DNA from 3 places in the Alcanivorax sp. MD8A genome. Region 1 is predicted to be linked to each of the others. Evidence: predicted binding sites of a transcription regulator. Region 1 holds the regulator's gene; each other region holds the start of a gene.
The links. The regulator sigma-54, encoded in region 1, starts transcription at its own class of promoters, with help from an activator protein. The targets are predictions, from matches to a motif close to TGGCACNNNNNTTGCTNT.

Region 1 (9,924 bases):
GGCCATGAAGCCAACAATATCGGTGATAGTGGTGAGGACTACAGACCCGGCCAGGGCTGGGTCGATACCCATTTTTTTCATGATCATGGGCAGCAGTGCACCGGCACAGGCGGCCATGATCAGGTTGATCACCATGGCCACGCTGATCACGATGCCGATGCTTACGTCACTGAACCACAGCCCGGCGGTGATACCAATCACGGTCGCCCACAACAACCCATTGATGGCGCCAACAGACAGCTCCTTGAATAGCAGATAGCGGGTGTTGTTGGACTGAATTTGCCCCAACGCCATGGCGCGAATCACCAGCGTCAGTGTCTGGCTGCCGGCGATGCCACCCATACTGGCGACGATCGGCATCAGGATAGCGAGGGCCACCACCTTTTCCAGCGTCGCCTCGAACAGACCGATCACGGCAGAGGCAGCCAACGCGGTCAGCAGGTTGATACCCAGCCACAGCGCTCTGCGGCGGGCGGTTTGCCAAACCGAGCCGAAGGTGTCCTCGTCATCGTCCAGACCCGCCATACTCATCAAGGAGTGGTCGGCTTCTTCCATGATCACGTCAACCACGTCATCAATGGTGATACGGCCGACCAGCATCCCTTCGTCGTCGATGACGGGGGCTGTCACCAGGTCGTGGCGCTCAAAGATCTTGGCCACGTCATGGGCGGGCAGGGTGGCCGGGATAGACTGAATATCGGTGATCATGGCTTCGCGCACTGTGGTGCCCGGGTCGCTGATCAGCACCTTGGTCAGAGGTAACAGCCCAATGAACTGGTTTTTCCGGTTGACCACGGCCAGGTTATCGGTGGTGCGGGGGATGTCGCCGCGCAAGCGCAGGTAGCGTTGTACCACTTCGAAGGTGATCTCCGGTCTTACGGTGATCACGTCGGTGTTCATCAAGCCCCCGGCGGTATCCTCCGGGTAGCTCATCACATGCTCCAGCCGCTCGCGATTCTGTTCGTCGAGGCTGGCCATCACCTGGCTGGTAACATGGTCTGGCAGTTCCTGCAGCAAATCCGCTAGATCGTCGGTGTCCAGTTCCTCAACCAGTGCCACCAGCTCATCGGTGCTGAGATTACGCAGCAGCTCAACCCGGACTTCTTCGCCCAGGTATTGCAGGACTTCGGTTTCCTGTTCCTTGCTGAGAAGCTGCCAGAGAATTTCCCGCTCGCGAGGAGGGGAAGATTCAATCAGGTGAGCGGCCTCTGCGCCGGGCAGGTTATTGATCAGCTGCCGGACCTGCGTATAGGTCCCGCTGGCCAGGGCGCGGTTGATGGCTTTGAGATGTTGCTGGCTGCGGCTGCTGTCGGCGGGCATGGAAATCAGTTAACAGTTAACAGTGAAGAGTTAACAGCGAAAACAAAACGTGCTGCTGCTTGGCTGGGATGATCACACAGTAACAGTCCTTCAGAGTCTGTGGTACTTGATTTTTCAACTGTTCACTATTCACGGTTAACTGTCGTTCACTCTCCCTCGTCGAACATCCTTGCAAACAGGTCTTCCAGTTCTGCCATGGCGGCGTCTTCGTCATCGCCTTCGACCTGAAAGGTGACTTGACTGCCTTTGGCTGCGCCTAGCATAAGAAGGCCCATGATGCTTTTTGCATCAATGCGGTTGCCCTTGTGTAGGACGTGAATAGCGCTGTCATAGCGGGAGGCGACGCTGACAACCTTGGCGGCAGCACGGGCGTGCAGGCCAAGCTTGTTGATCACATCCAGAGACTTTTCGATCATTCAACGGGATCCCAGTTCGCGGTGCCGGATCTGCAGGGTAATGCCTTGCTCGCGTAAACGCGTGGCAAGTTGTTCGGTCATGTACACGGAGCGGTGTTGGCCGCCGGTACAGCCGATAGCGACGGTGACATAGCTGCGATCACTATTGGCAAAGGCACTCAGCCATTTCTGAACAAAAGAGGCGATGTCATCCAGCATGTTGTGGCTGATGTCATGCTTTTGCAGAAAGTCGATCACCCCCTGGTCGCGCCCGGTCAACGGGCGCAGATCCGGATGCCAGTGGGGGTTGGGCAGGATGCGCACGTCAAAGACAAAGTCAGCGTCTGTGGGGAGGCCATTCTTGAAGCCGAACGACTCCACTTGCAGGGAGAGGGCGTTGCGGCGTTGGGCAACCCGCTCGCGCATCAGGGTGCGCAGGCTGTGTACTTCGTGATTGCTGCTATCGATGACCAGATCTGCCCGTTGACGAATATTGGCCAGCAGCTCTTTCTCGTGGGCAATGGCGTCTTCAAGGGCGCGTTGATCGGTGGCCAGCGGGTGGCGGCGGCGGGTGGCGCTGAATCGTTTTAACAGCGTGTTGTCGTCAGCATCCAGATAGATGATTTCGCTGCTGATCTGCTGCTGTTTCAGTGCATCAAGAATATTGTCGAAGGCGAGCAACTGGGCAGGCAGGTTTCGGGCATCAATGCCCACCGCCACATGTCCGATGGGGGCCTCCCCTTCGCTGAGTTGCTGCGCCAGCGTGGGCAGCATGCCTACGGGGAGGTTATCCACGCAATAGTAGCCCTGGTCTTCAAGGGCCTGAATCGCAGTAGATTTGCCGGACCCGGATCGTCCGCTAATGATGGTCAGTTTCATGATCGGGCTGCACGCAAGGCGTTGGGGTCATGGGCGGGTGAACTGGGTGCTTGTCGTCACGAGGCCAACCGCAGTTCCGCCTCGGATTCCACGGCGGTCAGGTACAGCTTGTGATTATCGCTGCTGACGCGCAGTTCATCCCTGTAGCTGTCGTCGTTGAAGAGACTGGCCAGATGGCTGAGTGTTTTCAGGTGCTGTTCCGGGTTGTCTTGTGGAACCAGCAACACAAACACCAGATCCACAGGGCGCCCGTCAACGGCGTCAAAATCAATGGGGGTGTCGAGTTTCAAGAGTAATCCGATGGCTTGTTCGCAATTGCCAAGCCGGCAGTGGGGAATGGCAATGCCTTCCCCGATGCCGGTGGAGCCCAGTTTTTCCCGGGCTACCAGCGCATCGAATACCTCCTGTTCCTTGAGGCTGTCACAGCCGGCCGCAGCCAGCTGTGCCACCTGATCCAGCAGCTGCTTCTTGCTGCTGGCCTGCACCCCGTTGTGGGTGCGTGCTTCGGTGAGAAGTTCGCGAACTCGCATAATGGTCGTTTCGGTTTAGTGGCCGTGTTTGTGGTTAACGGCCTTTTCCTTGTGTTTAAGAATCTGGCGATCGAGCTTGGCGGTCAGCTTGTCGATGGCCGCGTACATATCGTCGGCTTCAGCGGTGGCGAACAGGTCTGCCCCGGAGATATGGATCGTGGATTCTGCCTTGTGCGTCTTGGGTTCCGGGGAAAGGATCACCTGGACACTGGTGATCTGGTCGAAATGGCGCTCCAGGCGGGAGAATTTGTCGCCCACGTAGGTGCGCAAAGCATCGGTAACTTCCAGGTGATGACCGCTGATATTAATTTGCATGGCTGGCTCCTTTACCTGCTTATGGGCCGTCCCAGGCGCCTACACCAAACGCTTGCGGGCGCTGGATGACGGTATTCTCATCGCCTCACGATACTTGGCGACGGTCCGGCGCGCCACGTTGATCCCCTGCTCGTTCAGCAAGCTGGCTAGCTTGTTGTCGCTGAGCGGCTTGCGAGGGTTCTCGGCGGCGACCAGCTTCTTAATAATGGCACGAATAGCGGTGGAGGAACACTCACCTCCGCCATCTGTTCCTACGTGACTGGAAAAGAAATATTTCAGCTCAAAGACGCCGCGGGGTGTGGTCATGTACTTCTGGTTGGTGACCCGACTGATGGTCGATTCATGCATCTCGACGGCGTCAGCAATATCGGCCAGTACCAGGGGTTTCATGGCCTCTTCGCCGTAGTCGAAGAAATCCTGCTGCACTTCAACAATGCGGGTGGCGACTTTTAGCAGGGTGTCGTGGCGGCTTTGCAGGCTCTTGATGAACCATTTGGCCTCCTGAACACAGTTTTTCAGGTATTGACCGTCCTCACCGCTGGTCTTGCGGGCGATGGCAGCGTATTGCTGCTGCAGGTTGACCTTGGGGAGGATGTCGTCGTTGAGGCTGACGTGCCAGCGACCCTGGTGCTGGCGGACGATGACATCCGGCACCGCATAATCGACCTGGCTTTCACCGATTTGCTCACCGGGGGCTGGATCCAGGGTACGGATCAGGGACAGGGCATCCAGCAGTTCCTGTTCGGAGAGCTGTAGAACCTTGCGCAACGCGGCGTAGTCGTGTTTTTCCAGTAGCTCAAGGTGGTCCAGCAGAGCCAGCGCAAACGGCAGGAAGGGAGTGTCGGATTCCAGCTGACGCAGCTGCACACCCAGGCAGTCCGCCAGATTAATGCTGGCGACGCCGACCGGATCAAATTGCTGCAGGCGGTGCTGAACGGCCAGCACTTCGTCGGCTTCGATGGGTTCATCGTCTGGCAGCCCTTCCTGGACATTCATCATGGCGACAATGTCATCGATGCTCACGGTCATGTAGCCGCGATCATCCAGGGATTCAATTATGGTGGTGGCGATGAGTCGGTCCACATCGCTCATGGGAGTCAGGTTCAGCTGCCAGTGCAAGTGGTCATGCAGATTGCCGGAAACAGTGTGCCGTTGCTGCCAGTCGTCGGCGTCATCCGGCAGAGAAGCAGAGGCGCTGCTTTGGCCTGAGTAGACGTCATCCCACTCGGTGTCGACACCGGGTTCACCGTCGACAAACTCTTCCAGAGCGTCATCACGCTCTGCGTCCATGTCCTGACGTTCCTCGTCATGTTCAGGCAGGGCGTCGTCGCCAAAGTCGTCAGCCAGTTCCAGCAGGGGATTGCTTTCAACCGCCTGCTGGATCTCCTGCCTGAGATCCAGCGTGGACAGCTGCAGCAGGCGAATTGCCTGCTGCAGCTGAGGCGTCATGGTCAGCTGTTGGCCGATTTGTAGTTGTAGTGTGGGCTTCATACTGCTCGGATTGGTGTGGTCCCCAAAAACCCGAGAATAACAGCTTCAAACTCTCTCTAGCAATAATTGTGCCAGTGGTTGTTGTGTGGTAGGAGCCTGAAGAGTTAACAGTGAATAGTGCGCGGGCTGGTTTGCTGCTTTTTTCGGGTGTTGATGGCCGCGGCCGGGGGCTTGGCGCGGCTTCTGGCGTTCGGAAAACCCCGGGACTATTCCGCGCCGCTGTTAGCCTATTCACTGTTAACTGTTCACTCACCCCTGGCTCTTACAGCCTAAAGTCCGCCCCCAGATACACATCCCGAACCTGCTGGTTCGAGAGGATGGTGTCGGCGTCGCCGGAGGCAATGATGTGGCCGGCGCTGACGATGTAGGCGGTGTCGCAGATGTCCAGGGTTTCGCGCACGTTGTGGTCGGTGATCAACACCCCGATGCCGCGCTCCTTCAACTGACGAATGATGCTCTTGATATCGTTGACCGAGATGGGGTCGACCCCGGCGAAGGGCTCATCCAGCAGGATGAAATCCGGGTCGGTGGCCAGGCCGCGGGCGATTTCGGCCCGACGGCGCTCACCGCCGGACAGGCTCATGCCGAGCGAATCGCGGATATGGGTGATGTGGAATTCCTTGAGCAGGTTTTCCATGCGTTCATGGCGTTCCTGCTTGCTCAGTTCCTTGCGGGTTTCCAGAATGGCCATGATGTTCTCTTCCACCGTCAGGCGGCGAAAAATGCTGGCTTCCTGGGGCAAGTACCCGATGCCACGTTTGGCGCGGCCGTGCATGGGCAGGTGGGTGATGTCGCCATCATTGATTTCGATGCGGCCGGCATCGGCTTCCACCAGCCCGACAATCATGTAGAAGCAGGTGGTCTTGCCTGCCCCATTGGGGCCGAGCAGGCCGACGATCTGGCCAGCTTCCACATCCAGGGAAACATCTTCGATAACCCGGCGACCTTTGTAGCTTTTGGCCAGGTGGTGAGCGCGCAAATGTGTCATGGGGATCCGGACTCCGATCCGGAGGCATCGGCCTCGTCATTCTGTTTTTGCTGGTTGCCCGGGACCTGGTTTTCGGCCGGGATGACCAGGCGCACGCGTTGGTCGCCTTCACTACTGGCATCGACCCGCTTGGAATCGAGACTGTATTCCACCTTGGCCCCTTCAAAGGTATTGCCCTGATGCTCGATAAAGGCGTCGCCGGTCAGGACCAGGCTGCGGGCCTTGATATCGTAGACCAGATTGTTGGCGTGGGCAGACAGGCTGTTGCCCTCTGACAGTCGTACCGGGTTGCCGCTGGCTTCTACCCGAACCAGTTCGCCATTGCGGGTGAACAGGCGCATTTCTTCGGCCAGCATTTTGCGTTCCCCCTGCAGCAATTCCACGTCGCCGCGATACAAGCCTGTGCCTGCGTCTTGTTCAAAGCGGCCGCTGTCAGCAGTCACGGAAATGGGTTCTTCTGCCGGGGCTGCCAGGGACGGCGAGGCTGCATGAAGCAGCAGGCCGCCCAGAACCAGACTACGAAGCCGGGGCATCAAATTCACTCTTTACTCCTTGCTCAAGGGACAGAATGCCCTTGTCCAGGTCTGCCTCCAGGGCGCCAGCATGGGTCTGGCCATTCTCGAAGCGCAGCTCCACTTCACCTGGTGACGTGGCAATATTTTCTTCGCTGTTAAAGCGCAGTTCCTGCGTGTCCAGTTCGATTTTCTGTTGCGGGTTGCGTGCTTTTACGTCGCCGGCAAAGATGATCATGTCGCCGTTGTTCTGCACGGTGCCGTCGGCCCCGGTAATCGTCCAGCTGCCTTTGTCGTTGCTCATTTCCAGCGCCGGGTTTTTCATTTCAGTGAGAGGGTTGTGATCGTACTGCACCAGGTCATCTGCTGTCAGGTGGTACTGCAGTTGGCCATCCTTCTCACTGAAGGCCCGAGCGGTCACTCCAGTGGCGAGAATGGCGGGTGCCGTTTCGACGGCAAGGTCCTGACCTGGAAGCGAGTCGTCCCATTCGTGCAGCGTCATCAGCATCACCAGTCCCAATAGCAGGATCCCAGTGGCGCTCAGCAGCCCCTGACGTTTCATTGCGCGCCTCGTTGCAGCAGGATGGCGTCGCAGATTTCACGCACGGCGCCTTCGCCGCCACGGCGCGCAGTGTGGTGGTCGGCTGCCTGAAGTGCGCAATCGTGTGCGTTGGCAGGGGCAAAGCTCAGGCGCGCCCATTCCAGCGCGCTAACGTCCGGTTCATCGTCACCGGCATAGCCGGTCTCGGAGGGATCAACGCCCAGCTCTGCCGCCAGGGTTTGCAGGGCAACGCCCTTGTCCTCTCGGCCCTGGATAACGTGCTGGATGCCCAGGTCGGCGGCCCGCTTGGCCACCATCGGAGTGTTGCGGCCGGTAATGATGGCCAGCGTGACACCGCTGGCGGCCAGTTTCTTGAGACCGTGGCCATCCAGTGTGTTGAAGACTTTCAGGGCTTCGCCGTCAGGGGTGAAGTAGATGCGGCCGTCGGTCATGACGCCATCTACATCAAAGGCCATTAGCCGCAGGTTCTGGGCATCAATGGAGGAAATCAGCATTACACCACTCCAGCTCGTAGCAGGTCCTGCATGTTAAAGGCGCCCACTGGTTGCCGCTGGGCATTGCATACCACCAGCCCGTTGATTTTACGGGTTTCCATGATTTGCAGGGCTTCAGCGGCCAGGTGGCCGGGTTCAATCGTAATCGGGTCGGTAATCATCACGTCAGCGATCGTGGCGCTACGGATATCGATGTCCCTGTCCAGCATGCGGCGCAGGTCACCGTCGGTAAAGATGCCGGCGAGGGTGCCGTCCGGGTGCGTGATGGCGGTCATGCCAAGACCCTTGCGGGTCATTTCCAATAGAGCTTCTGTGAGCGCGGTGGTGGAGCTGACCTGCGGGAAGTCTTCACCGGAGTGCATGATGTCATCCACTTTCAGAAGCAGTCGGCGCCCCAGGCTGCCTCCGGGGTGGCTGAGCGCAAAATCCTCGGCGGTGAAGCCCCGGGCTTCCAGCAGGGCAATAGCCAGCGCATCACCCATGGCGAGGGCGGCGGTGGTGGAAGACGTTGGCGCCAGGTTGTGTGGGCAGGCTTCTTCGGTCACGGCTACCGTCAGGTGCACATTGGACAGTTGCGCCAGGGAGGATTGCGGTCTGCCGGTCATGCCGATCAGTTGCGTGCCTTTGCGCTTGATGACCGGCAGGATGGCCAGTACTTCGGCCGTTTCGCCCGAGTTGGACAGGGCAAGGACCACGTCGTCCTGGGTGATCATGCCCAGGTCGCCATGGGAAGCTTCGCCAGGGTGGACAAAAAATGCCGGGGTGCCGGTGCTGGCAAGGGTGGCGGCGAGTTTGCCGCCCACGTGGCCACTTTTGCCCATGCCGGTGACAATGACGCGACCACGGGCCTGAAGCATCAGATCGCAGGCGGTGGCAAAGTCGTCGTCGAGGCTTTCCCTCAGGGCATCGACGGCGCGGGCTTCGATATCCAGTACCCGCTGGCCGACAGCAATGTGGTCGTGACTCATGCAATCTCCTTGGTTGCGGCGATTATACATGTTGCAACGCGTTGATCGGAAATCTGTTTCTTTTGGAACTGCTCGGAGCGTTTCGACTCCAAAGGAGGAAGGATGGTTCTGGACAGCGCGGCCGGAACACCGTAAAACCGCCCGACTGTCACAGGGAGTTTACTATGCAAATGCGTCACTATTACCGAACAGGCCTGGCACTGGTGCTGATGATGTTGGCGGTGCTGGGGCGTGCCGAAGCGGATCCTCGCCAAGTGGTAGAGGATGCCGTCGAACGCATGACATCCCGTATTGAAGCTGAGCGTGCGCAGCTGGAAGCCAATCCGGAGAAGGCCCGGCAGCTGGTGCGCGAAGAACTGGCGGATATGGTGGATTTCAAGCGCATCACGCGGATGGTGATGGGGGACTACTTTGGGCCCTCATCCAAGGAGCAGAAATACCGGTTTCTGGACGTGTTCAAGAACAGCCTGATCAATACCTATGCCTCGGGCATTACCCTCTATGATGGCCAGAAGATCAGTACCTTGCCCATGGAAGACGGTGACCGTCGCGGCGATTACGCCCGCGTACGCATGGAAATCCGGACCAACTCGGGCAAGACCATACCAATTTACTACACCCTGTTCCTGCGCGATGACCAGTGGAAGGTAATCAATGTGTACGTGAATGGCCTGGACCTGGCGGATACCTTCAAGAGCCAGTTTGCCCAAGGCATGCAGCAGTACAACGATATCGACAAGGTGATCGATAACTGGTCGGCGGATACCAATATCGACACCGGCCTGAAGGACGAAGCCAAGGGCTGACTCCGGCCGTGCCGTGGCAAGCTCGCCGCGGCTCGCGTATTATTGCGCCTTTGACAGGAGCGGGTTTCATCCCGCTCCTGTGCCGTTTGGGGCCATTGCGCCCGGGAAAAGGAGCAATCATGAATCCGGAAGAGGTAAAAGCGCTGGTGGAAGCCGGTTTCGACGGTGCCGATGTGGCCGTGGAAGGTGGCGGTGACCGTTTCCAGATTCGCGTGGTGTCCGATGCCTTCGAGGGTCTGATGCCGGTGAAGAAGCAGCAGCTGGTGTACGCCACCATTAATGCGCAAATCCAGAGTAATACTATCCACGCGGTGCAGATCATCACCTTTACCCCTGCCGAGTGGGAAAAAGCCCAGAAGATGGGGCTGGCCTGAGTCAGCCCATGGGCCCTTCAAGACACGTCTAGAGACCGTTCATGGATAAATTGATCATCACTGGCGGCCGCCGCCTTGACGGCGAGATCCGGATTTCCGGCGCCAAGAATGCCGCCCTGCCGATTCTGGCTGCCACCCTGCTGGCCGATGAGCCGGTCACCGTGGGCAACCTGCCTCACTTGCAGGATGTCACCACCCTGATCGAGTTGCTCGGTCGTATGGGGGTCGAAGTGGTGATCGATGACCGCATGCACGTGGAGGTGAATGCCAGCACCATCAAGGAACTGGTG
Region 2 (9,924 bases), on a different contig from region 1:
GGAATGTCCGAGGCGCTCTGTTCCATGCCACGGCAATGGCAGCTACCAAAATCCACGATGCGAACCAGCCCGGACGTATCGACCATGATGTTGTCGGGTTTCAGGTCGCCGTGGATAACGTCCGCACGGTGCAGTGCGCGAATACCGTTGAGCAGCTGGTCAGCCAGATACAGTTTTTCCTCTACGGCCGCATCCGGGTGTTCCTTGAGCCACTGTTTGAGAGTAACGCCATCGATGAACTCCAGATGCTGGTACAGGCAGCTGGGGGTCTCTGGCAGTGGCAGGGCGTGCAACAGGTGCGGGTTGCGCAGCCGGCTTCCGACCCAGCCTTCCATCACGAACCGCTCCAGGGCATCGCGGTCGTCTTCCAGATTGACCGAAGGAGTTTTCAATACGGAACGCTTGCCTTCCTCATTTTCCACCAGGTACAGGTGGCTTCTCACACTGGCATAAAGTTCTCGTTTGACGGTGAACCCGTCGACTTTCATCCCGGGGCTGAGGGGAGGGGGAAGTGGCAGGCTGCCACGCTGTTTCAGGGTTTCATCGGCACTGGCATCCGGCAGGCCGTCGACTCTCAACACCTGGCAGCTGAGGTTGTCATCACTGCCGTTGGCCAGTGCGGCTTCTACCAGTGTCTGGGCAATCACGTCGGGGGCCTCGCAGCCGCGAACAATGCCTTGCATGCGCGAACGGCTTAGAAACCCGTGAATGCCGTCGGTGGTCAGCAGGTAGATATCGCCTACTTGCAGGTCGGTGCTGCTGTAATCCACGTCGAGCCGGGTGTCGCCGCCCATCACCCGAGTCAGCACCTGCCGGTTTTCACCGATCATGCGACTGTGGTCACGGGTCAGGCATTCCAGTTTGTCGTTGCGCAGTCGCCAGATCCGCGAATCCCCGACTTGGAAAAGGTGGGCAGTGCGCGAACGCAGAATCAACAGCGACAGGGTGCACAAGTGGCTTTCGCCGGCCAGGGTCTGGCGGCACAACCACCGGTTCAGTGCTTCGAGAACGCGCTGGGCCGAGCGGGGGATACTCCACAAAGCGGGAGTGGCGTAGTAATCACTGATAAACCCGAGGACACAGGACTCCGCCGCTTCGCGGGCGGCTCCGGCGGTAGACAGGCCATCGGCCAGTGCCGCTACGATGCCTTTGGTGCGAAGCAGGGGGCCATCAGGAATCTGCATGGCCAGGGCATCCTGGTTGTGCAGTTTGGGCCCGGCATCGCTGTACTGACCAATACGAACCTTCGGGTGCAGCTCGGGTTCGTGCTCCGCGGTAGCGTCAAGCGCACTCGGGGCGGGCAGATCAGCGGTGGAAGTTTCCATATCCGGGCTCCAGGGTCTCACGGTTAACTGCGCCAGCCGCAGGGGCCTTGTGGCGGCCTGCGGCTGGTGAGCAGGGGTGGCGATCAGCCCACTTCAATAAGCTGGACTTCGCCTTTTTCGTCCACTTCGGCAATGTGACCTTTTGGCTCGTCCAGGAACTGGACGGCGGCCAGGGCCACGGCTGCACTGGCAGCAATCACCAGGAAGAAGGTGCTGGCGTCCACAAAGGTCAGGACGGTCAGGAAAATGACCGCACCGGTATTCCCGTAAGCGCCTACCATACCGGCGATTTGCCCGGTAAGACGACGCTTGATCAGCGGTACGGTGGCAAACACGGCACCTTCACCCGCCTGTACAAAGAAGGAACAACACATGGTGGCAACCACGGCCAGCAGCAGCGGCCAGGTTCCGCTGATCTGGCTCATCAGGCCGTATCCCACCATCAGGCCGGCAAGCAGGATGATCAGGGATTTCTTGCGTCCAAATTTATCAGACAACCAGCCGCCACCCGGGCGTGCCGCCAGATTCATAAAGGCATAACCGGACGCCAGCAGGCCGGCGGTCACGGGTTCAAGGCCAAAGGTGTCGGCGAAGAACAGCGGCAGCATGGACACCACCGCCAATTCGGAACCAAAGGTCACCAGGTAAGACAGATCGAGAATGGCGACCTGTTTGAAGTTATAGCGATCGTGTTCTTCGACACCTTCTTTCAGGTGTTCGCGGTTTACACGCCAGGCCTGGCCCATTTGCAGAATTGCCAGCGACAGGATCAGGGCAATCAGGACGTACTGAGCGGTGCTGCCAAACAGGGACAGGTTGCTCGGGCCAAGGCGCCATACGATGACCAGCAGGGCGGCGTACAGCGGGATACTCATGGCCAGATAGAAATACAGATCACGTTTGGTGCTGACTTCCAGTGCAGAGCTTTTCTTGGGTTTGAAGTAAGAGGCGCCAACCGGGGTGTTGCGGGCCCGCCACAGGAAGAACATACCGTACAGGAAGGCCAGAACACCGGTGCTGGCAATCGCCCAGCGCCAGCCGTTTTCACCGCCAAACATCAGTGCGACGGTGGGCAGGGTGATGGCTGCCGCGGCAGAACCGAAGTTGCCCCAGCCGCCGTAGACGCCTTCAGCCAGGCCCACTTCACGAGCCGGGAACCATTCACCAATCAGACGGATACCCACCACGAAGCCGGCGCCCACGAAACCCAGCAGCAAACGGGTGACGGCCAGCTGTTCAAAGGTGTTGGCCATGGCAAAGGCCCAGCAGGGCAGAGCGCCAAGCATCAGCAAGGTGCCAAACACGATACGGGGGCCGAAGCGATCGACCAGAGAGCCGATGACCACACGTGCAGGAATGGTCAGGGCCACGTTGAGAATCAGCAAGGCCTTGACCTGTTCGGTGGTCAGGTCAAATACCTCACGCAGGTGACCCATTAGCGGGGCGTGGGAAAACCACACCACAAAGGTAATAAAGAAAGCGACCCAGCTCAGGTGCAGCAGCCGGATGCGCGGTGCAGAGAAATTCAGCAGGTTCAGCTTGTCGGCGCTCATGGTAACTCCATAGACGGCAGCGTTGATGACAAGCTCATATCAAGCAAAGGGTGTGCCAGATTGTAAGGGTCTGATAGTAATGGTTTTTTTGTTGTTTTGGCGTTATTTGGCGACAGGCTGATGTGCAAGCGGTGCGCGGGGCGCCGTTCGCTGGTGCATAAAAAGTGAGCGCCATTGGGGCATAAACGGGCTTGGCTGTCCGGGTGGGTGCCCCGGACCGCCAGCGGGAAATGCCATGCCTTGCCCGTGCCTGCCATACGGTTCAGCCCACCTCAATCAGTTGAACCTGGCCATCTTCATCCACTTCCGCAATGTGCCCTTTGGGCTCATCAAGGAACTGGACTGCGGCCAGCACGACAGCGGCGCAACCCGCGATTACCAGGAAGAAGGTGCTGGCGTTCACGAAGGTGAGCGCGGTGAGGAAAATCACTGCCCCGGCATTGCCGTAGGCGCCCACCATGCCGGAAATCTGGCCGGTCAGGCGGCGCTTGATCAGGGGGACAGTGGCAAATACCGCGCCTGCACCGCCCTGGACAAAGCAGGAGCACACCATGGTGGCGACCATGGCCACCAGCACAGGCCAGCTGCTGTTGATCTGGCTGAGGAGTATGAAGCCCAGCAATAGACCGCCAATAAGAATGGTCAGTGCTTTCTTGCGGCCGATACGGTCAGACAGCCAGCCGCCACCGGGGCGGGCAATCAGATTGGTGAACGCAAAGCCGGAGGCTAGCAGGCCGGCGGTCACCGGAGTCACTTCGGCAAAGGTGTCGAGAAAGAACAGAGGCAGCATGGATTTCACTGCCAGCTCGGCGCCAAAGGTGATGAAGTAGGACAGATCGAGAATGGCCACCTGTTTGAAGGGGTACTTGTCATGCTTGGGGGCCGGTTCGAGCATGCGTTCGCGGTTCACCTTCCAGACCTGGGAAAGCTGGATCACTGCCAGAGCCAGCACCAGCGACGCCATCATCCATTGGGTCGCTTCACCGTACAGATCAAACCCCTGCGGGCCGAGCCGCCAGACAATGACGCCAAGGGCGATATATAGCGGCAGGCACGCGCCCACATAGAAGAACAGGTCTCGCCGATTACTGACTTCCAGTGCGGTGGCTTTTTTGGGTTTGAAATAGGAGGCGCCAGCGGGGGTGTTGCGGGCACGCCACAGAAACACCAGGCCGTACACAAACGCCAGGGCGCCAGTGCTGGCGATCGCCCAGCGCCAGCCGTTTTCACCACCAAACCACAGAGCCAGTGATGGCAGGGCGACATAAGAGGCAAACGCACCGAAGTTCCCCCAGCCACCGTAGACGCCTTCTGCCAGGCCCACTTCCTTGGCGGGGAACCACTCACTGATCAGCCGGATCCCGACGACAAAACCGGCACCGACAAAGCCGAGCAGAAGGCGGGTGATCGCCAGCTGTTCGAAGTTGGTGGCCATGGCAAAGGCCCAGCACGGGAAGGCCGCAGTAATCAGCAGGGTGCCGAATACGATACGGGGGCCAAAGCGGTCCACCAGGGAGCCAATGATGACCCGGGCCGGAATGGTAAGGGCAACATTCAAGATCAGTAGTGCCTTTACCTGTTCGCTGGTCAGATCAAACACCTCCCGAAGGTGGCCCATGAGTGGCGCGTGGGAAAACCACACGGCAAAACTGATAAAGAAGGCCAGCCAGCTCAGGTGTAGCAAGCGAATGCGTGGGGAGGACAGATTAAACAGATTCAGCTTGTCGGCGCTCACGAAAACTCCATACATGGGCGATTAACGGTCTGTGTTTGTGAGCAACTCCTGTGCCACTTGTTTAACCCTATGATTTGTATAGGTAAACAGGGCGAAAGAGGGGGGCGTGCGCCGGGATAGTGCGCAAAGGGGGAGCGCGAAAATGGAACATTTCGGTGCACGAAAAAGTGCATCCTTGTCGTGCATTGGCGCATTAAAAGAACGCACATTTTCTGTAGGGTATTCCGTTATAACGGCAAAAACTCAATAAAAACAACAAGATAAAAAGTTGGCACAAGGGTTGCTTTGGGGTGGGTGTCAGTTACGCACCGCGAGGGTGAGCCTTATGGCAAAGCAACAACTTCTTTTGATCGGTCACGGCATGGTGGGCCAGCGTTATCTGGAATCGCTGGTAGCCCAGGGTGGCCGTGAACAATTCGACGTTACCGTGCTGTGTGAAGAGCCGCTGCCGGCCTACGACCGGGTTGGGCTTACCAGCTACTTTTCCGGCAAGACCGCCGACGACCTGTCACTGGTGCCGCAGGGCTTTTTTGAAGAGCACGGTATTACCCTGAAGCTCAAGACCCGAGCCGACAGCATTGATCGAGCTGCCAAAACTGTGACCACCAATACCGGTGAGACCCTGGCTTACGACAAGCTGGTGCTGGCCACGGGGTCCTACCCGTTTGTGCCGCCGATCCCGGGCAACGATCGCGATAATTGCTTTGTGTACCGCACCATCGATGATCTGGATGCCATGATTGCCGCCAGTAAAGGCGGCAAAGTCGGCGCTGTGGTCGGCGGGGGGCTACTCGGCCTGGAAGCCGCCAAGGCATTACACGATCTGGGTCTGGAAACCCATGTGGTGGAATTTGCCCCGCGCTTGATGGCCGTTCAGGTGGATGATTTCGGTGGTGGTCTGCTGAAAGACAAAATTCAGGAACTGGGTGTGACTGTGCATACCAGCACTGGCACTCAGGAGATTATTGATGGCGAAAGCTGCAAACACCGTATGGTGTTTGGTGAAGACAAGCATCTGGAAACGGACCTGATTGTCTTTTCCGCTGGTATCCGTCCGCAGGATGCCCTGGGTCGTGCCTGCGAACTGGAGCTGGGCGAGCGCGGCGGTATCGTCGTCAACGATCACTGTGTGACTTCAGATGAAGATGTTTACGCCATCGGTGAAGTGGCATTGTGGAATGGCCGTATCTTTGGTCTGGTGGCGCCGGGCTACCAGATGGCGGAAATTGCTGCCGAGCACTTGATGGGCAAGGCCGAAAAAGCGTTCCAGGGTGCCGATATGAGCACCAAGCTCAAACTGATGGGCGTGGATGTCGCGTCCATCGGTGATGCGCACGGCAACACCCCGGGCTGTCGCAGCACCGTGTTCATGGATCAGACCGCTGGCATTTACAAGAAGGCGGTGGTCAGCGAGTGCGGCAAGAAACTGCTTGGCGCGGTGCTGGTCGGCGACGCCGCCGATTATGGCAACCTGCTGCAACTGTGCCTTAACGAAATGGATTTGCCTGGCGATCCGGCAGCCCTGGTGGCGCCGGTCTCTGATGGCGCCCCCTTGCTGGGTGCCGATGCCCTGCCAGACACCGCCCAAATCTGTTCTTGTAACAACGTTTCCAAAGGCGATCTGTGTGCGGCTATCGATGGTGGCTGCATGACCGTGGGCGACCTGAAAGCCTGCACCAATGCCGCGGGTACTTGTGGTGGCTGTGCTGCACTGGTGAAACAGGTGCTCGACAGCGAGTTGGAAAAACGGGGTGTGGAAGTCAACAACCACGTCTGCGAGCACTTCCCGTATTCCCGTGAGGAAATCTATCACCTGGTACGTGTTGGCCAGATCACCACGTTTGATCAGCTGCTGGAAAAACATGGCAGCGGTGATGGTTGTGATATCTGTAAACCGACCGTGGCCAATGTGCTGGCTTCCTGCTGGAACGATTGGGTCTTGAACAAACCCCATGCGGGCCTGCAGGACACCAACGATTACTTCATGGGCAATATGCAGCGCGACGGTACCTATTCCATCGTGCCCCGCGTTGCCGGTGGTGAAATCACTCCGGACAAGTTGATTGTGCTCGGTGAAGTGGCCAAGAAATATGACCTTTACACCAAGATTACCGGTGGTCAGCGGGTCGATCTTTTCGGTGCCCGCGTCGATCAGCTTCCCGAAATCTGGAAAATTCTGGTCGAGGCCGGTTTTGAAACCGGTCATGCCTATGGCAAGTCGGTGCGGACCGTGAAGTCCTGCGTGGGTTCGACCTGGTGCCGTTACGGTGTGAAGGATTCGGTAGGTACTGCCATCCAGATCGAAGAGCGCTACAAAGGGCTGCGCAGCCCGCACAAACTCAAATTTGCGGTCAGTGGTTGTACCCGTGAATGTGCCGAGGCGCAGAGCAAGGATGTGGGTGTCATTGCTACCGAGAAAGGTTGGAATCTGTATGTCTGTGGTAATGGCGGCATGCGCCCTCGTCATGCCGATCTGTTTGCCTCGGATCTTAGCGATGAGGAACTGATCAAGTACACCGATCGCTTCCTGATGTTCTATATCAAGACGGCTGATCGCCTGCAGCGCACCAGTGTCTGGATGGAAAACCTGGAGGGCGGCCTCGAATACCTCAAGGACGTGATCATCAATGATTCGCTGGGGATCGGTGAAGAGCTGGAAGCGCAAATGCAGCACGTAATTGCAACCTATCAGTGCGAATGGAAGACCGCCATCGAAGACGAGGAAGCGGTCAAGCGCTTCAAGCACTTTGTTAACGATGACGCCAACGATGACAACCTGCAGTACGTTCGTGAGCGTGGCCAACGTCGCCCGGCCTACGAGCACGAACGCATTGAAATGGTCCAGGAGGCCTGATCATGAACAGTTCTGTTGCCGTGGAATGGAAAGCCGTTTGCAAGGTCAGTGATGTGTTGCCGGGCACCGGGGTAGGCGTTCGTCTGCCGGCGGGCCAGGCCGCACTGTTCTGTACCCGTGATGGCCAGTTTTATGCGTTGGACAACCTGGATCCCTTCAGTCATGCCAATGTGCTGAGTCGAGGGATCCTCGGATCGATCGGGGACCGCAAGGTCGTGGCCTCGCCGATCTACAAACAGCACTTCGATCTGGAAACCGGTCAGTGTATCGAAGACGAAACCGTCAGCCTGAATGTCTACCCGGTTCGGGTGGAGGGTGACGTGATCGAAGTGGCCATGTCGGCCGCGCACTGACCGCAAGGGCAAGGCAGTAATGAAAAAACTGGTAGTAATTGGTAACGGCATGGCGGCGATCCGTCTGCTGGAAGAGGTGACTCGCCTGGCGCCGGATCTGTATCAGATCACGGTGGTCGGGGAAGAACCTTTTGCCGGTTACAACCGGGTCATGCTGTCGCCCCTGTTGGGTGGTGGGACTGACGAAGTCACGATCACCACCCACCCGCACCAGTGGTACCGGGACCGGGGAATTCGACTCATAACCGGTTCACCGGTGGTGGCTATCCGCCGCCACCGTCGTCAGGTGGTCACTGCCGCCGGCCACAAGCTGGACTACGACCGCCTGGTGCTGGCTACCGGGGCTGCACCCCGCCAGCTTCCCGTTGAGGGAGTGAATTTAGACGGCGTCATGAGCTTTCGCGATCTCTATGACGTGCGCAAGTTGTTGTCGCTCTCGGCCGCCCGTGTGGTGGTCGTGGGCGGCGGCTTTTTAGGGCTTGAGGCCGCCGATGCACTGGTGAAGCAGGGGCATGATGTCACCCTGGTTCACAGTCGCGGCCACTTGCTCAATCAGCAACTCGATGAGGCAGCCGGTCATCGCCTGCAACACGACCTGGAAAAACGGGGCGTGAAATTTGTCATGCAGGCCCGCACGGCTGCCATCGAGAGCGCTGATACGAAAACGCAAGGGCAGGGCCGCGTGGCGGCTGTCAGGCTGGCCGATGGTCAGCGTCTGCCTGCAGATTATGTGGTTCAGGCCGTGGGTATTGTTCCGCGGACGGAACTGGCCGATTACGCAGGCTTAAGCGTTAACCAAGGTGTTCGTGTTGATGACACCTTGCAAACGTTTGACCCTGCTATTTATGCCATTGGCGAATGCGTGGAGCACCGTAACCGGACCTTCGGTCTGGTCGCACCGCTGTATGAACAGGCAGCGGTGTGTGCCAGCCATCTGGCGGAACTGGGCCACCGGCGATATCTCTATGCCGATAGTGCCACCCGCCTGAAAATTTCCGGTATTGATCTGGTCTCGTTTGGCGATTTTGAAGGCGCAGGCACAGGCAGTGAAGGGGAAACCCTGCAGCTGTCTCTGCCGGGTGGTTACCGTCGTCTTCAGGTTCGTGATAACCGGATCATCGGCATGGTGCTGTATGGCGATGTGTCTGACGCTGCCTTTTACGAAACCTTGTGGCGCGAGCATGCAGATATCGGCGCCCGTCGCCAGGTGTTGCTGCTGGGCGAAGCGTTCTACAAGGCAGCGGACAGGGGCGGCGACGGCGAGGAGGAAATTGCCGCATGAGTAGTATCTGTACCACTTGCCCGTATTGTGGCGTAGGTTGCGGAATTCGCACCGATGGCAAGGAGCTGCAAGGCGATTCAGCACACCCGGCCAACGCGGGCCGGTTGTGTGTGAAGGGCTCGTCTGTACTGGAAACCCTGGGCGACCAGGACCGCTTGCTGTATCCCGATATCGATGGGGAAAGGGTGAGCTGGGACCGGGCACTGGACGAAGTGGCCGAGCGTTTTCGCCGTATCGTGGATGAACATGGCCCCGATGCCGTGGCCTTTTATGTCTCCGGCCAGCTGCTCACCGAAGATTACTATGTGGCCAACAAATTGATGAAGGGCTACATCGGCAGTGCCAACATTGATACCAATTCTCGCCTGTGCATGAGCAGTGCGGTGGTCGCCCACAAGCGTGCCTTTGGTGAAGATGTTGTGCCGGGCTGTTATGAAGATCTGGAAATCGCAGATCTGGTGATTCTTACTGGCTCCAACACCGCCTGGGCACATCCGATCGTGTACCAGCGCATTGCTGCGGCAAAGCAGGCACGGCCGGAAATGAAAGTGGTGGTGATTGATCCTCGCCGTACCGCCACCTGCGATCTTGCCGACCTGCATATACCGGTGCGTCCCGGTCAGGATGTGCCGTTGTTCAACGGTCTGCTGACCTGGCTGGATGATCACAACGCGCTGGACCAGGATTACATTGCCCATCATACCAACGGCTTTGATCAGGCACTGGCTACAGCCCGCGCCCAGGGTAACGACTGGGACGCACTATCCCGACAGCTGGGGGTGTCGAAAGTCGATCTGACCACCTTTTATCACTGGTTTGCGG
Region 3 (9,924 bases), on a different contig from region 1:
CACAGATGCCAGCGAGAAGGCCGCTGACTAGCTCGATAAGGGGGTAGCGTTTGCTGATGGGAGTGGCACAGCCGCGACAGCGGCCTTTTAACACTAGCCAGCTGACAACCGGTACGTTTTCGTACCAGGCAATGGCGTGCTGACACTTGGGGCAGCGCGAACGCGGGGTCACCAGATTGAATATCTCGTTGTCCGGTTCTTCGGGTAATTCGAGAATCTCGCGCGCCTCATGCCGCCAGCTGCGCATCATCATCTCAGGCAGGCGGTATATCACCACATTCAGAAAACTGCCGACCAGAAGCCCAAAAAAAGCACAAAGCCCAACCAGCAAGGTTGGGCTTGAAGAAAGGAACAAGGAAAGGTTATCCATTTTTAGCCTACTACCGCCCCCATCTGGAAAATCGGCAGGTACATAGCGATGATCAGGCCACCGATAAGTACCCCCAGCACGGACATGATTAGAGGTTCCATCATGCTGGTCAGGCCGTCGACGGCGTTGTCTACTTCTTCTTCATAGTAGATAGCGACCTTCTCGAGCATTGCATCGAGTGCACCGGATTCTTCACCGATGGCGGTCATTTGTAATGCCATCGCAGGAAAGACGCCTGTAGAGCGCATGGCAAATTGAAGTTGCTGGCCAGTTGAGACATCTTCCTTAACCTTTAGAACCGCGTTCCGGTATACCACGTTCCCTGTAGCCCCGGCACAAGCGTCAAGTGCCTCAATCAGGGGAACCCCTGCAGAAAAGGTGGTTGAAAGGGTGCGGGCATAACGGGCAATGGTGGACTTGAACGCAAGGTCGCCAACAATAGGGAGTTTGAGCGTAATTCGGTCCAGTGCATCTCGAAAAGCAGGAGAGCGCTTTTTCAGTTCACTGAAGCCCATCACAAAGGCGATAAGAAAAACGAGAATAAACAGGAAATTATCCTGAAGGCCTTCGGAAAGGTTAATCACGAATTGTGTGAATGCAGGTAATTCGGCACCAAAGCCCTGAAACAGTTCCTCAAATACCGGTACGACCTTGAGCAGAAGAATAGCTGTAACGATAGCGGCGGCGACCACAACGGTTGCCGGGTACTTCATCGCTTTTTTGATCTTCTGTTTTAGCGCTTCGCTTTTTTCCTTATAGATTGCGACTCGATCCAGCATGGTCTCCAGGGCGCCGGACTGCTCCCCAGAGTCAATCAAGCTGCAGTACAGATCATCAAACTGCGCAGGGTGTTTGCGCAGGGCGCCAGCAAAGTTGCTCCCGCCTTCGACTTCGGCTTTAAGTTTCAGTACGACGTCTTTCATTGACGGGTTATCGAGGCCATCGGCCACGATCTCAAAAGCCTGGACCAGTGGTACACCGGCTTTCATCATGGTCGCCATTTGCCGAGTGAAAATCGTGATATCGATCGGCTTGATCTTCTTTTTTCCGCCGATGCTGATTTCACGTTTCTTGACGACTTTTTTGGCGTTGATCCCCTGTTTTCTCAGCTCTGCACGCACCAGTGCCGGGCCTTTACCAGAGGTTTCCCCTTTGACCTTCTTGCCTTGGCGGTCTGTGCCCTCGTAAACGAAGGTGGCTGTTTTTTGTTCTGCTGCTTTCGTCGCCATAATTAATGTCCGCTGGTTACACGGTTAACTTCTTCCAGGCTCGTCACTCCCTGCATGACCTTCAACAGACCGGAACGGTGAAGGTCATTGAACCCTTCTGCCCGGCACTGGTCAGCGATCTGGATGGAGTTCCCTTCTTCCATGATAATACGGGCGATGCCGTCGGTGATTTTCACCACCTCGTAGACGCCAACTCGCCCTTTGTACCCGTTCTTGCATTTTTCGCAGCCCTGTGGGCCATAAACAGTAAACCTGTTCTCAAGATCTTGTTCAGTGAATCCCATCTCACGCAGCGATTGTTCTGGCACTTCAACCTTGGTCTTGCAATTGTCGCACAATCGTCGTGCCAGACGTTGAGCAATAATCAATAGCACAGAGGTGGCAATGTTAAATGACGGCACCCCCATGTTTCTGAGGCGTGTCAGAGTCTCTGGGGCGCTGTTGGTGTGGAGTGTTGAGAGCACAAGGTGGCCGGTCTGCGCCGCCTTGATGGCAATGTTGGCGGTTTCCAGATCTCGAATCTCCCCCACCAGAATAACGTCGGGATCCTGGCGAAGAAATGCCCGAAGGGCTGAGGCGAAATCCATGCCCTGTTTGGGGTTAACGTTGACCTGATTAACCCCTTCGAGGTTGATTTCCACGGGGTCTTCGGCCGTGGAGATATTCCGTTCAGGCGTATTGAGAATATTTACCCCGGTGTACAGGGATACGGTTTTACCTGAGCCGGTTGGGCCAGTTACCAGAATCATGCCCTGGGGTTTATGCAAGGCATCCATATAGAGTTGTTTTTGAAAATCCTCGTAGCCGAGGGCATCAATCCCCATCTTGGCGGATTCTGGGTCCAGAATTCGCAGTACGATTTTTTCACCGAATAGCGTTGGACAGGTGTTCACCCGAAAATCGATGGACCGGTTCTTGGAAATCTTAAGTTTGATTCGGCCATCTTGAGGAACCCGTCGTTCAGAGATATCTAACCGAGACATGACCTTCAGGCGGGCGGATATCTTGCTGGCGATATTGACAGGGGGTTTCGACACGCTCTGAAGGATACCATCCTGACGGAAGCGGACACGGTAGGTTTTTTCGTAAGGTTCAAAATGCAGGTCAGAGGCGCCGCCTTTGATGGCGTCGAGAAGAAGCTTGTTCACAAAGCGTACGATAGGTGCATCATCTGCTCCGGATTGGGTTTCATCGGTTTTTTCTTCCCCGCCACTGATGTCCAGATCATCAAGGCCTTCGTCCAGATCGCCAAATGCCTCGCCTTCTGCTTCTGACTCCAGTTTTTCGATCCAGTCAGAGAGTTTGTCTTCCTCTACAATGACGGTCTCAATGTTCAGGCCAGTATTGAAGCGAATTTCTTCCAGGGCCGGAAGGTTGGTCGGGTCAGAAACGGCGACAAACAGGCGGCTGCCGCGGCGGAACAGCGGTAAGACGTGGTGTTTGGATATCAGTTTGGGGTCGGCCAGATCCTTGACGCGACTGTCCTGTGAAAAGGTGCTCAGGTCCAGAATCGGATCGCCGAATTCCTCTGCCACGGCAAGGGCGACCTGCCGGGCGGATAATGCGCCGCTTTTCACTAGATGGCGGACCAGGCTGGCTTTTTCCTGCCTGGCCTCCTGAAGGTATTGCTGTGCGGCTTCAGGTTCCAGTAACCCCTGCTGGATCAATCTGTTTGGTAAGCCGGTAAAGGTAGTCATGGCAACCTGCTTCTTTATCTTTGGTGTGGTCGGTTAACCCAACACTTTTTTCGTAACATACCGGTTGTGGCCTGTACTGGGAAGCCCGGATGTCGCTAAATCAGGATCTTGCGACATAATGCTCAGTGAGAGGGTGAGCTTTGCTCGGGTTGCGTTTTCCCGTTTAAAGGTGGCGTAAATTGTCCATCCAGGCAGAGAGGGTGACGCAAAGCGTCAGTAGTTGACGTGAAATGCTTTTGGGCTGCTTTTGTATCGAGTGGGCTTGGCGAAGGCGATTGGGGTGACAGGTGGCCTAATTACAAGGGGTTGGGACTGATAGTCGGACTACGAAAAAAGTTGGCCCAGTCTGTGCATTGGTTAACAACAGATGCTCGCCAAGGGTGAGCTCAACATAATAATTTGCCAAAAGTTGGAGAAAACCACATGAAGAAGCAAATGCAACAGGGTTTCACCCTTATCGAACTGATGATCGTTGTTGCCATCATCGGTATTCTGGCGGCTATCGCGATCCCGGCTTACCAGGATTATGTTGCCAAGTCTCAGGCCTCTTCTGCTCTGGCCGAAGTTGCTCCGCTGAAAACCCAGTTTGAGCTGATGGTCAACGAAGGCAAGACGCCTTCTCTGGTCCGTACCGACGCTGGCTTTATCGGTCAGGAAGCAAACTCTGGCTCTTACTGTGATCTGGCGATCACGTACACCGCTGCTACCGGTGTTGGCACCATCGCCTGCACCATCAAGAACGCAAATCCTGCCGTTCTGGGTGAAGTGCTGACCATGTCTCGTGACGGTGATGGCGTTTGGGATTGTGGCACTGGTGGTATGGATGCCAAATACCGTCCGGGTCAGTGCAGCTAATACTGCCTAACCGGGTTTCATGAAAGCGGGCTTCGGCCCGCTTTTTTTGTTTTGAAGGGGCTGCAAGTGCATTTGGGGTTTCCTTATCTTCTGTTGGTCGCTGTGTTGGCGGTGGCCCCTACAATCGATCTCTTCCCGAGCCTGGGCTGGCATGATCAGCAGCGTGTTTTGCAGATTATGGCCTTTGCGGTGGCAATTCTCGGGCTTTGTCAGCAGGCGATACGTTCCCGGAAAGCTGTGCTGGCCGGCGGGATTTATCTAGGGCTTTGGTTGCTCTGGGGCTTGGGCTGGCTCTGTGTTCTAGCTTCTTTCAGTCTGCCCTGGGCATTGACGGAATTTGCGCTTTGGCACGGCTTATGGGCCGTGATGTTGTATATGATTTTGGCGCTTCAGGACAAGCCGGAGCGTCTGCAGGTGTTGTTCTGCCTGGTGGCGTTTGTGGTGGCATTCTTGTGTACCCAGTTTCTGGCGTCACTACTCAGTGCTTTTCTATCGGGTGCGAAACTTTATGCCAGAGCGTTGCTGGACGGTTTTGAGAATCTGCGCTGGCTGGGTCAGTTCCAGACCTTGAGTTTGCCATTGTTGGCCGGTCTGGTTTTGATGCAAACATACCCTCGGTGGAAAAGGCTCTCATATGTCTTGCTGGTCATTTGGTGGATCACGGTCTGGCTGGGGGAAACACGAGGAACCTGGCTGTCTATCACTACCGTACTGATGGTTTCAGTGTGTCTAGGGCCTCTTGGTCGCCGGTGGGGGCTGGTGCTTGGGTCTGCAGGCGCTCTGGGGTTCGGTTTTTTTATCGCTATCTTCTATTTTTTGGCTGATTGGCTGGGCGTTCCGTATGAAGGGCGAGGTCCAGATGCTTTGGTTTATGGCTCGTCTGGGCGTATCGGTATGTGGTTGGATGCGATGGAAAAGGCGGCCGATTTTCCCTGGCTCGGCAGAGGTCCCATGTCTTACGCCGGTGACTTCACCTTTCCGTTTTCCCATCCTCACAATGCGCTTGTGCAACTGGTGTATGAGTGGGGGTTTCCGTTTGCTCTAGTCGTGTTTGTGTTGCTGCTTATTGCTGCGGGCCACTGTGCTTCTTATCTGTTGAAAACTCGTTCGAGCAGGGACGTTACTGCCTACAGCGTGCTGATGTCACTGGCCGCGCTTCTGGTTCATTCCATGGTGAGTGGTGTTGTTGTTATGCCATATTTGCAGCTGTGGCTGGCGGTTTTGGCTGGTGCCGCGTTCTCGTGCGTTAAACTCCATGATGGCGCTGGCGCTGTTGGAGGGCGGAGGCTGGGAGCAGGCGTGATGGGGTTGATGCTGACGGCATCTCTGGCGGTTTTGGTGGCGGTAACGGTCAGGGATCTTCCTCGGCTGATAGATTTTGAGCCTCGTCAGAATTACGGGGGAGATGGCCCTCGTTTCTGGTCTCAGGGGGGGATTCGTCTGGACGACAAAACAGGACTTATTGACCGCGGAGAGTACAGATGAAGCGAGAGCCGTTAGCGGTGGAGCCGTAACGATAGATCCACCGCCTGAACATGCTTTGTCAGTGCGCCGGAGGACAGGAACCAGTCACGGCCGGCGGGCAAGCCCCCGGCGTTCTCCACTGTCAGGTTGCCAGACACTTCCAGTGCAGATGAGGTGGCCATTTGGGCTGCCTGGGCCAGCATCTGGGCACTGAAGTTATCCAGCATGATCTGGTCTGGCTTGAGCTCTGCGGCTTCCTGTAACTCTTCCAGTGTTTCCACTTCTACAATGATTTTCTTGTCCGGTGACAGTGCCCGTGCCCGTTCGATGGCAGCGGTGATGCCACCGCAGGCGGTGACGTGGTTTTCCTTGATCAGAAAGGCGTCATACAGGCCAATGCGGTGGTTGTCGCAGCCGCCGCACAGCACGGCATACTTCTGGGCGGCGCGAAGACCGGGAAGGGTCTTGCGAGTGTCCAGAATGGTGACCCGGGAGCCACCGACGGCATCCGCGTAGCGGCGTGCGGCGGTGGCGGTGCCCATCAGGGTCTGCAGGAAATTCAGGGCGGTGCGCTCACCGGTAAGGATCTGGCGGGTATTGCCGCTGAGAGTGCATAGGGCTGTGTCAGGAGTGAGACGGTCACCGTCGGTCACGTGCCATTGGAGTTGAACGTCACCCAGTTGGCGGAACACCTCATCAGCCCAGGCGGAGCCACACATGACGGCGCTTTCTCGTGTGATGATGGTGGCTTCACTGGTACTGTCATCGTCGATCAGTTGGGCGGTGATGTCCCCTTCGCGAATGTCTTCTTCCAGCGCAAAGGCCACATTTCGGGCGATGTCATCACGGAGGTATTCGGGCAGGGGTTGGGTCATGGCGGCGTGTCTCTCGGGGTTGGCATAAAAAGCGGCCCTCTCCCTGTCCCTCTTCAGCACACCGGAGAGGGGCCCTCCAGCAAGCAAGGGCGTGTTCGTTGCTGGGGGCAAGGGCGCGGCGGTGAGGATACCAGTGACGGGCGCGGGTGTTAATCGGCTTTGTCTGGTGGTGTGTCTGAGCTGTGGTGGGAGCCACCGCGAAGAGCGCCAAGCGTATCGTGGTCACACGACCACTCCCACAGGAGCGAGGGGCGATTTAGCGTCGGACGTCCGACTTCAGACGTCCGACGGGGCCTGCTCTTACCGTTTGGCAAAGAACTCCCGGCTGAGCTGAACCACAATGGGGGACAGTAACAGCAGTGCGATGAGGTTGGGGATCGCCATCAGGATATTCATGATGTCGGCCAGCGCCCAGACGAAGTTGAGGCTGACCATGGCGCCAAGCGGCACGGCGATAACCCAGACGACCCGGAACGGCATAACGGCCTTGGGGCCGAACAGGAACTGGGTACAGCGCTCACTATAAAGACTCCAGCCCAACAGGGTGGTGAAGGCAAAGATGGCAAGGCTGCAGGCCACAATGGCATTGCCAACATCGCCAAAGGTGGCAGAAAACGCCATGGCCGAGAGCGGAGCCCCCTCTGCACCACTGGTCCAGACCCCGGTGGAGACGATGGCGAGGCCGGTGATAGAACAGACGATAATGGTATCGATAAAGGTGCCCAGCATGGCGATGGAGCCTTGGCGGGCCGGGTGATCGGTGTTGGCAGAGGCGTGGGCGATGGGCGCGCTGCCAAGGCCGGCTTCATTGGAGAAAATGCCCCGGGCAACCCCGAAGCGAATGGCTTCTTTCACCAGTGCACCGGCGAACCCGCCTGCCGCGGCTGTCCCGGTAAACGCGCTTTCGAAGCAGAGCGCCAAGGCATCAGGGATGGCGCTGGCGTGGTCCACCAGCACGATCAGGCCTGCCAGCAGGTAGGCCAGTGCCATGAAAGGCACGATGAAGGTGGCCACCGTGGCGATCCGTTTCATGCCGCCCAGTACGACCAGGCCGACCAGCACGGCGAGAGTGACACCGGTGACCCAGGTGGGCAGGCCAAAGCTGTCACTTAACCCGTGTGCCACCGAGTTCGCTTGCACACTGTTGCCGATGCCGAAGCCTGCCAGCATGCCGAACACCGCAAAGGCCAGGGCCATCCAGCGCCAGTTTCGGCCGAGACCATTCTGAATGTAGTACATGGGGCCGCCGACATATTGGCCGGCAGCGTCTTTTTCGCGGTAATGCACGGCCAGTACGGCTTCCGCGTATTTGGTGGCCATGCCGACCAGGGCGATCAGCCACATCCAGACCAGTGCGCCCGGGCCACCAGAGTGGATAGCGGTGGCAACCCCGACAATATTGCCGGTGCCGATGGTGGCTGAGAGAGAGGTGGCCAGAGCGGCGCTGGCGCCAATGGTGCCAACCCCTGTCTGGGGGCCAAACATCTGGCGAAAGCCAAAGCCCAGCTGGCGCAGGGGAAGGAAGCGAAGAACCAGTGTCAGGTAGATGCCGGTGCCGGCGATGAGGATGAGCGCCGGCCATCCCCACAAAATACCACTTATCTGTTTGAGAATTGTAACTGCTGCATCCATGGCTATCGTCCAGAACCCCTGAAAAGCCTTAGGCTAGGGGAATTCGACGGGCATGGAAAGCGTTGGCGCGCCAGGATGTCAGGCCTATACTTTGGTATATGTGCCAACTAGTTCAAAATTCGTATTCATGTTTGTGTGATACGGTATAAATATCAAAACAATCGTCCCAATGAAGCGGGTTCATCGCTGGGGGTTCCATGTCCAATGTCACCAAGCTCACGCCTGTGACCGGTAAGGCGGCGCCAAGCCAGCTGCCGCGTCCGCTGGAAAAGGTCCGTGATAGCTACCTGAAGCTGGTGTGTGCCTATCTGAGTGACATGCTGGATGGCGCTGATGATGCGCTCTATGACCTGGCCGAAAAAGAAACGGACAGTGAGCGTGAGCGTTATTTCGAAGCCATGCGCGAGCTGCGTATTCAGCGAGCCGGCCTGGAAACCGGATTTCGTCAGTCCCTGGGCAACCAGTTTCAGAACCTCAAGAAGCAGCCGGAGACGCCTTCGGCACTGGATACCCCTGTGGATCTGGAGTCGCTTAGCCTGGTGAATGAGGACGAGCTGGAGACCTCGGTTGCGCTCGATAATATGGCGCGCCGTGCCCGCAATGGCTGCGATGAGCAGATGCGAGTGCTTACTCACCGAATGGAGTATTTGCTGGAAGGCAAGGTCTCCCTTTCTGAGAAGAATAACCCGCTGGAGCCCCGCCAGTTGGTTTCGGCCTTTAACGAGGGCCTGGAAAAACTGGATATCGACATTAAGGCTCGCCTGATTGTGCTTAAGCTGTTTGAGCGCGAAGTGATGGCGGAAACTGGCTTTATGGTGTCGGAGGCGAACAAGGTGTTGATTGATGCCGGTGTCCTGCCGGACATGAAGTCCGCCCCGATTGCGCCAGCTCGCAAACCGGGAAGCCGCTCGCTGGGCCGATCTGCTGAGCCCGGCGAAAATGCCACCCTGGGTGGTGGTCAGATGAACGATCAGATGTTCGGCTTGCTGCAAGAGCTGCTGGTCACCATGCGTGGCATGCAGGGCGGTGTTGCCCCTTCTGGCGGTGGTGCGGGTAACGCCGCAGCCGTGAATGCGCCCATGGCGGTGATGCAAAATGGCGTTCCCTACCTGAACGGTGCGCCAGTCGCCAACCCTGCCTCGGTTCACCAGGTCAGTTCTGATGACCTGCTGGGGGTGTTAAACCGCTTGCAGCGGGTAGAGCGTAGCCTGGATGAACAGGATGGTGAGCGGGTCACCCTGAAAGAAGACCTGTCCGAGATGCTCGACACCGAGCATGGCGAAGCCATTCATGCGCTGGATCAAGCGGATGATGATGTCATTAATCTGGTGTCCATGCTGTTTGACTTCATTCTGGATGACGATGGCTTGCCGTCGGATATCAAGGCATTGTTGGGGCGCTTGCAGATTCCGCTGCTGAAAGTGGCCATCACCGACAAGTCGTTTTTCAGCAATGACAATCACGAAGCGCGGCAGCTGCTCAACATGCTTGCCCGGGCGGGCTGTCAGTGGGATCCCCAGCAAGGGATCCAGGATGATTTGTATCAGCGGATTAATCAGGCAGTTCATCGAATCATTGACGACTTCGAGGACGATGCCAGCCTGTTTTCCTCCCTTTTGCAGGAATTTCAGCAATTTTTCGATGGGCAGAAGTCTCGCTCTGAAAAGGTGGAGCAGCGTGTTCGCGAAGCGGAAGAAGGCAAGGCCCGCGCAGAGCAGGCCCGCCATGAAGTGGTCGCCGTGCTGGACAAGCGCATGGCGGGCCGCAAGTTGCCGGATGTGGTGGTGCGATTGCTCCGCCAG

Region 2: the regulator sigma-54 is predicted to act here: its motif matches at 4,883-4,900, upstream of nirB (nitrite reductase large subunit NirB).
Region 3: the regulator sigma-54 is predicted to act here: its motif matches at 3,634-3,651, upstream of A15D_RS17475 (pilin).

Annotation. Positions count from the first base shown of each region.
Region 1 covers NZ_AQOQ01000009.1:53,796-63,719, reverse strand. Annotated here, with positions in the region: gene mgtE (magnesium transporter) at 1-1,320, opposite strand, end outside; gene A15D_RS06630 (HPr family phosphocarrier protein) at 1,467-1,736, opposite strand; gene rapZ (RNase adapter RapZ) at 1,737-2,594, opposite strand; gene ptsN (PTS IIA-like nitrogen regulatory protein PtsN) at 2,651-3,124, opposite strand; gene hpf (ribosome hibernation-promoting factor, HPF/YfiA family) at 3,140-3,439, opposite strand; gene A15D_RS06610 (RNA polymerase factor sigma-54) at 3,479-4,930, opposite strand; gene lptB (LPS export ABC transporter ATP-binding protein) at 5,193-5,918, opposite strand; gene lptA (lipopolysaccharide transport periplasmic protein LptA) at 5,915-6,451, opposite strand; gene lptC (LPS export ABC transporter periplasmic protein LptC) at 6,435-6,992, opposite strand; gene A15D_RS06590 (HAD family hydrolase) at 6,989-7,486, opposite strand; gene A15D_RS06585 (KpsF/GutQ family sugar-phosphate isomerase) at 7,486-8,454, opposite strand; gene A15D_RS06580 (phospholipid-binding protein MlaC) at 8,619-9,260, shown strand; gene A15D_RS06575 (BolA family protein) at 9,380-9,634, shown strand; gene murA (UDP-N-acetylglucosamine 1-carboxyvinyltransferase) at 9,676-9,924, shown strand, end outside.
Region 2 covers NZ_AQOQ01000014.1:6,343-16,266, reverse strand. Annotated here, with positions in the region: gene A15D_RS09155 (bifunctional protein-serine/threonine kinase/phosphatase) at 1-1,325, opposite strand, end outside; gene A15D_RS09150 (NarK family nitrate/nitrite MFS transporter) at 1,409-2,878, opposite strand; gene A15D_RS09145 (MFS transporter) at 3,141-4,613, opposite strand; gene nirB (nitrite reductase large subunit NirB) at 4,939-7,467, shown strand; gene nirD (nitrite reductase small subunit NirD) at 7,470-7,820, shown strand; gene A15D_RS09130 (NAD(P)/FAD-dependent oxidoreductase) at 7,840-9,102, shown strand; gene A15D_RS09125 (nitrate reductase) at 9,099-9,924, shown strand, end outside.
Region 3 covers NZ_AQOQ01000036.1:1,281-11,204, forward strand. Annotated here, with positions in the region: gene A15D_RS14660 (A24 family peptidase) at 1-370, opposite strand, end outside; gene A15D_RS14665 (type II secretion system F family protein) at 373-1,599, opposite strand; gene pilB (type IV-A pilus assembly ATPase PilB) at 1,602-3,296, opposite strand; gene A15D_RS17475 (pilin) at 3,720-4,151, shown strand; gene A15D_RS14680 (O-antigen ligase) at 4,218-5,636, shown strand; gene nadC (carboxylating nicotinate-nucleotide diphosphorylase) at 5,648-6,490, opposite strand; gene A15D_RS14690 (sodium:alanine symporter family protein) at 6,791-8,122, opposite strand; gene A15D_RS14695 (DUF1631 domain-containing protein) at 8,320-9,924, shown strand, end outside.